Regions from separate parts of the Pradoshia sp. D12 genome, predicted to be linked through region 2. Evidence: predicted binding sites of a transcription regulator. Region 2 holds the regulator's gene; each other region holds the start of a gene.
The links. The regulator CtsR, encoded in region 2, represses protease genes until heat stress. The targets are predictions, from matches to a motif close to ATGGTCAATAAAGGTCAAACA.

Region 1 (2,269 bases), 2.0 Mb from region 2:
CGACGAACAGCTTTCGCCACTTTTTGAACGGCCTCATCCTGACCGATTACTTTATTTTTAAGTTCCTCTTGAAGCTTATTCATTCGAACAGCTTCATCCTCTTGTAGCTTACCTACTGGTATACCTGTTTTCTGTTCGATGATTTTCTGGATATCTTCTACAGTTACCTTCGGCTTTTCACCAGTTCCTGTTTTAAGCATATTTTCAAGTTTTTCTTCTTCGTCTCGAAGTTTGGCAGCCTGTTCATAGGCTTCTGTTTTTAATGCCTGTTCTTTTTCTTTGTGAATTTGCGCCAATCTTTCTTTTACTGATTCTTCACCTTGATTTTCAATTGTCAAATTCAATTTAGAACCAGCTTCATCCATTAAGTCAATGGCTTTATCCGGCAAGAAACGATCTTGAATATAGCGGTGTGACAGTTCTACCGCTGCTTCTAATACTTCATCACTAAATTCAACGGAATGGTAGGATTCATATCTTTCTCTTAATCCTTTTAGAATATCTAACGCTTCTGCAGTTGTAGGCTCATTAACCATTACTGGTTGGAAACGTCTTTCAAGTGCCCCATCTTTTTCAATTTGACGATACTCATTTAATGTTGTTGCACCTACTAATTGTAACTCTCCACGCGCAAGCGCTGGTTTCAGAATATTCCCTGCATCCATGGAGCCTTCTGCAGATCCGGCACCTACAAGCTGATGAATTTCGTCAATAAACAGAATCACATTTTTTCTTGTTTGCAATTCTTGAATAAGCTGCTTCATCCGTTCCTCAAATTGCCCACGAATACCAGTATTGGATACTAAGGAAGCAACATCAAGCAGATATACTTCTTTATCCTTTAGTTTTAAGGGAACATTCCCTTCCGCAATTTTAATCGCAAGTCCTTCAGCAATCGCTGTTTTACCAACCCCTGGTTCACCGATCAGGACTGGATTATTTTTCGTACGTCTGTTCAATATCTCAATTACACGTTTAACCTCTTCTTCACGTCCAATCACTGGATCAATGAGTCCTGCTTTTGCATTATAAGTTAAGTTACGACCGTATTGATCAAGTAATCCTCCACCATTAGGCGGCTGTGTTTGTGTTCTGACCTGTTTATGCTGGTTGTGATTTGTCTGGTCCATTGAGCCAGACATATCTGACATAAATGAATCTCCGTTACCCTGGTTGAAAAATGATTCTAATGTAAATGGCTTAAATGGATGTAAATTCATTCCTCCCATTTGAGCTCCTAATTTATTGCGTTCCTCTTTATAGCATGAAGAACACAAATGATGATTTTCCTGATGTCCATTCACCCTTAATTGCATCTGTACAGTTGCTTGGTTTTGTTGGCATTTTTCGCAAACCATAGATGTATCCTCCTTATAATTCTAAATTTATTTTATCGTTTTACAGTTACTAAACTCATTTGAAAATTGGTCAATTTGACTTTGACTATCTTTGACCTTAATTACATTATACTCTGACCTTTTTTGACTTTCAACTATTTTATACCCATTTGTTTATTTTTTAATCATAAAAAAAGGAAGCGCCTGATACAGCGCTTCTTAGATAAACAAATAATTAATTAGTCACGGCTTCCTTTATATCATCATATCGCAAAGTTGCCTGTGCAGCTGCCAGCCTTGCCAATGGAACACGATAAGGCGAACAGCTTACATAGTCTAAACCGGCTTTATAACAGAAGTCGATTGATATTTTTTCTCCGCCATGCTCCCCGCATATGCCAGTTTTTAATTCAGGTTTTGTTTGTCTGCCCAATTTCACTCCCATTTCGACCAGCTTACCTACACCATCTTGGTCTAACACTGCAAAAGGGTTTTCAGGCAGGACTTTTTCTTCTATATATGTTTGTAAAAACTTCCCTTCCGCATCATCACGGCTGTATCCAAAAGTTGTTTGGGTTAAATCGTTAGTACCGAATGAGAAGAAGTCTGCCTCTTTGGCAATTTGATCAGCAGTAAGTGCTGCCCTTGGGATTTCAATCATAGTACCAATCGTGTACTGGAACTTTTTGTCCGTTTCTGCCTCTACCTGAATCGCTGTATCCATCACCAATTGTCGCATTTGTTTCAATTCATTCACATGTCCAACAAGCGGAATCATGATCTCAGGCTGAACCGGAATACCGCGCTCCATTAAGTTAGCAATCGCATAGAAAATAGCTTTTGCCTGCATGCCGTATATTTCTGGATGAATCATGCCTAATCGGCAACCGCGATGTCCAAGCATAGGATTAAATTCATCCAATTGACGAACC
Region 2 (2,269 bases):
CGGCGGTTCGATCCCGTCATCCTCCACCATTATTGTGAGCCATTAGCTCAGTCGGTAGAGCATCTGACTTTTAATCAGAGGGTCGAAGGTTCGAGTCCTTCATGGCTCATTTTTTTTAGATAAATAAGCGAGTGAGCAGGAACGATAACCTCATTGGCCTAAGTTCTTATCACTGCTTTACTGTATAATGCGGAAGTAGTTCAGTGGTAGAACATCACCTTGCCAAGGTGAGGGTCGCGGGTTCGAATCCCGTCTTCCGCTCCAATGCCAAGTTATATGCCGGGGTGGCGGAATTGGCAGACGCACAGGACTTAAAATCCTGCGGTAGGTGACTACCGTGCCGGTTCGAGACCGGCCCTCGGCACTCTATATGCGCCCGTAGCTCAATTGGATAGAGCGTTTGACTACGGATCAAAAGGTTAGGGGTTCGACTCCTCTCGGGCGCGCCATTATATCGGGAAGTAGCTCAGCTTGGTAGAGCACTTGGTTTGGGACCAAGGGGTCGCAGGTTCGAATCCTGTCTTCCCGACCATTTTAAAAATTTGGGGCCTTAGCTCAGCTGGGAGAGCGCCTGCTTTGCACGCAGGAGGTCAGCGGTTCGATCCCGCTAGGCTCCACCATAGTCCGGTAATGATGGCGAAGAGGCCACACCCGTTTCCATTCCGAACACGGAAGTTAAGCTCTTCAGCGCCGATGGTAGTTGGGACGCGAGTCCCTGTGAGAGTAGGACGTTGCCGGGCAGCCAAAACCAGTTCAAATTGAACTGGTTTTTTTGTATTTTAGGGAAAAAAGATCCTTTTTACAGGAAGGTTTCAGGGTTTTAAAAAAGGAAATTTGGGTAGAATTGAAGTATTGGTTTTTTATAAAAAGGTTAATTGTGCAGTATACATATAATAAGTTAGAGTAAAGTATAATGATTGCCAAATTGAGGATGCTTTTGTATAATTATAGTCAAATATAGTCAAAGTCAAAACAGTGAGAGGGGGAGCCTATATGAAAAATATATCCGATATTATTGAAAATTATTTGAAGAGCGTTCTCGATATAAGCGAGAAAGAATTGGTAGAGATAAAAAGAAGCGAAATTGCTGATAAGTTCCAATGCGTTCCCTCTCAAATTAATTATGTGATCAATACTCGTTTTACAATCGAAAGAGGTTATCTGGTAGAAAGTAAACGGGGTGGTGGGGGTTATATTCGTATAATGCGGGTACAGTCCCATGACAGAGCACATTTAATTGAACAAATCAGTAATTTGGTTGGACAGCGTATCTCTCAAAGTAATTCTGAAGATTTAATTGGCAGATTAGTTGAGGAAGAAGTTATATCTTCACGGGAAGCAAAAATCATGTTGAGTGTAATGGACCGTTCTGTACTCCATTATGATTTACCTGAACGAGATGAATTGCGCGCGCGAATCTTAAAAGCGATGTTTATGACATTAAGGTATAAATGAGTTGCTACGGAGAGGGTGAAAACAATGCTTTGTCAGGAATGTAACGAAAGACCCGCTACGATGAAGGTTACAAAAATCGTTAACGGCAAACAAATGGAAGTAAACCTTTGTGAATATTGTGCTGAAGAAAAAGGCGATTTTTTTTCATTCAATAATCTGTTAGCAGGTTTATTAAATATGGGATTAGGTATGAAATCAGCCGACTCTAAATCGCCCTTTAGTAATGAAGATCAACTGATATGTCCCCATTGTGGATTAACATACCGTGAATTTGTTAATATCGGTCGGTTTGGATGTTCGGAGTGCTATAAGACATTCAATCCATATTTGGAATCCATATTAAGAAAATTGCATGGAGGGAATGTTCATCATAACGGAAAAATTCCTAAACGTGCTGGCGGAACTTTACATATAAGAAAGCAAATAAATGATTTAAAGGCTCAAATCAATGATTATGTTGAGGCAGAGGAATTTGAGAAGGCTGCAGAAGTCAGGGATCAGATTCGTTCATTAGAGAAGGAAATTGAAGCCTCTCAAGAAGGGGGCGAACAAAAATGACAATTGAACACTTTATGGAGAATGCCATCAGCTCATGGATGAACCAGGAAGGGCCGGAATCGGATATTGTATTGAGCTCAAGAGTCCGATTGGCCAGAAACGTAAAAAATGTCGCCTTTCCGATCGTTTTTTCACAGGAAGAAGCCAAAAGATTACTAAAAAAAGTTGAAGATCGTATTGGCGGTCAGTATCTTTCAGGATTAGGACATTTGGAAATGGTAAAAATGATAGATCTAAATCCATTAGATAAGCAAGT
Region 3 (2,269 bases), 500 kb from region 2:
CATGATGAAAGACCCCTTCTGTTTTCAAAAATATGCGAAAAATATAATAAGATAAATTATTGCTAGTGGTACAAATCGTTATAATTCTATACCCGAATTATAATTTGATCATTCCGGTGGCTTATTGGTTGAGATTGTTAAGTATGAAATTCAACACAATAAACTCTCTTCAGAATGACTAATTATTAAATTGTGCTTTCATATTAACATCAAACTTTAATTTGGTAAAGTGATAAACAATTAGAGAACTAAAATATTGTGAGGTAGGGGAGTAGAGGGGGATATCTACATTATTTTTTTGATAAAACAAAAGAGCTGCCGAATATCTCGACAGCTCTTAATCAGTTTATTATTTTTTATTTTCTTCTACTACATTGCGGGTGATAATTTTATCAACTAATCCGTACTCTACCGCACGTTCAGCTGTCATGAAGTTATCACGTTCTGTATCGCGAGCAATTGTTTCATAAGATTGACCAGTACGTTCAGCCAAAATTTTGTTTAAGCGCTCACGCATAAAGAGAATGCGTTTAGCAGCGATTTCAATCTCAGTCGCTTGTCCTTGAGCTCCGCCAAGTGGTTGGTGAATCATCACTTCACTGTTTGGTAACACAAAACGCTTTCCTTTTTCGCCGGCAGCAAGAAGGAATGCACCCATTGAAGCAGCCATACCGATACAGATCGTAGAAACCTTTGGTTTAATATATTGCATTGTATCGTAGATTGCCATACCAGCTGTGATGCTTCCGCCTGGGCTATTGATGTAAAGATATATATCTTTCTCTGGGTTTTCAGTTTCAAGGAACAATAATTGGGCAACGATAGAGTTGGCAACATTGTCATCAATTGCACTTCCAAGCATGATAATCCGGTCTTTTAATAAACGGGAATAAATATCGTATGCGCGTTCCCCGCGATTTGTTTGTTCAATAACTGTAGGAATTAAATTCATTTATTTTCTCCTCCTTATATGTAAAAAAATAATACATTTGGCTTTGACTTTATCATACACTTTATGGTCAATAAAGGTCAAACAAAAGACGCTTACATTACTATATGTTTTTTATTAAGGACTGATGTCTAGTTTATCTGATTGGTCTGCGCTTAATTTGCAACTGATTCTATGTATAGAAACAAAATAATCCCTGATATCCATCTTACCCAACATAAAGGCTTATAAACCTAAGGAATAGTTCTTGCAAAAAGACTTTCTCTTCCTTATAATATAATTTTGTAGGCTAACATTTTGCCCTCGTAGTTTAATGGATAGAACATAAGATTCCGGTTCTTACGATGGGGGTTCGATTCCCTCCGAGGGCGTATATAATATTGTAGGAAATGCCCCAGTGCTGAAAGTAGCTTAGCACTGGGGCATTTTTTATTTATCATATTCAATATTTTGTAAATATTCTCTCATTTTTCTTGCCCTATGACGTCCTCTTTACTACTATTAATGTAAGCGGTCTATCTTATAAGGGGGCGGGGATTTGAATGTTGAGATTGGTTTGTACCAGCAACAGAGGTTAAAGCTGACAATGACGCCGGAATTAAATCAGGCAATAAACTTACTTCAATATCCTGCAATTGAATTAGCTGCCTATATCGATGGAAAAGCGTTAGAGAATCCCTTAATTGAAATAGATGAAGATTATCCAAAAGCCTCAGGCAGAACATATGGCGATTTATCAATCAATCAAATCAGCGAGGAGACTGTTTCATTAAAATCTTATTTACGATCCCAAATTCCATTTAAAGTATTAACAGACAGGGAAGAGTGCGTTTTATTGTTTTTGATTGATTGTATCGATGAAAATGGATATTTACGTATTACCCTTGAGGAAGCTCAATCCCTTGTGGAGGTTAGTCAGGCAGAATGGGATGTTGCCTTATCTGTTTTGCAGGCATTGGAGCCGATCGGAGTGGGGGCCAGGAATTTAAGTGAATGTTTGCTCATACAGGCTAAACGTGATTATATCGATGATCTGCCGCTAGAAGAGGTTTTGGTTAATCATTTCGATATGCTCGTGAATAGAAAGTGGAAAGAGCTTGCCAAGCTGGTTGGTGTAACAATTGCAGATATACAATCTATTTTTGACTTAATACAGGCATATAACCCCAAACCTGGTTCAGCTTTTAATAGTGGTGAATTCCAATATTTCATACCGGATGTAAGTGTTTCTATTTCAAAAGGAGTACCCACTGTAAAAGTTTTATCAATGAGAAAATTTAAAACGAATGAATTTACTTCCCCTATAAATGGAAGTGATGA

Region 1: F7984_RS09910 (ATP-dependent Clp protease ATP-binding subunit) is a predicted target of CtsR. The motif match lies at 1,469-1,489, and genes of this name have one in related genera.
Region 3: clpP (ATP-dependent Clp endopeptidase proteolytic subunit ClpP) is a predicted target of CtsR. The motif match lies at 1,016-1,036, and genes of this name have one in related genera.

The regions. Positions count from the first base shown of each region.
Region 1 covers NZ_CP044545.1:2,063,440-2,065,708, forward strand. The annotation lists gene F7984_RS09910 (ATP-dependent Clp protease ATP-binding subunit) at 1-1,358, opposite strand, end outside; gene ppdK (pyruvate, phosphate dikinase) at 1,573-2,269, opposite strand, start outside.
Region 2 covers NZ_CP044545.1:88,539-90,807, forward strand. The annotation lists tRNA gene F7984_RS00440 (tRNA-Val) at 1-29, shown strand, start outside; tRNA gene F7984_RS00445 (tRNA-Lys) at 37-109, shown strand; tRNA gene F7984_RS00450 (tRNA-Gly) at 190-264, shown strand; tRNA gene F7984_RS00455 (tRNA-Leu) at 279-364, shown strand; tRNA gene F7984_RS00460 (tRNA-Arg) at 373-449, shown strand; tRNA gene F7984_RS00465 (tRNA-Pro) at 456-532, shown strand; tRNA gene F7984_RS00470 (tRNA-Ala) at 545-620, shown strand; rRNA gene rrf (5S ribosomal RNA) at 624-740, shown strand; gene F7984_RS00480 (CtsR family transcriptional regulator) at 994-1,455, shown strand; gene F7984_RS00485 (protein-arginine kinase activator protein McsA) at 1,480-2,013, shown strand; gene F7984_RS00490 (protein-arginine kinase McsB) at 2,010-2,269, shown strand, end outside.
Region 3 covers NZ_CP044545.1:3,527,053-3,529,321, reverse strand. The annotation lists gene F7984_RS17040 (amino acid permease) at 1-3, opposite strand, end outside; gene clpP (ATP-dependent Clp endopeptidase proteolytic subunit ClpP) at 350-952, opposite strand; tRNA gene F7984_RS17030 (tRNA-Arg) at 1,249-1,320, shown strand; gene rpoN (RNA polymerase factor sigma-54) at 1,488-2,269, shown strand, end outside.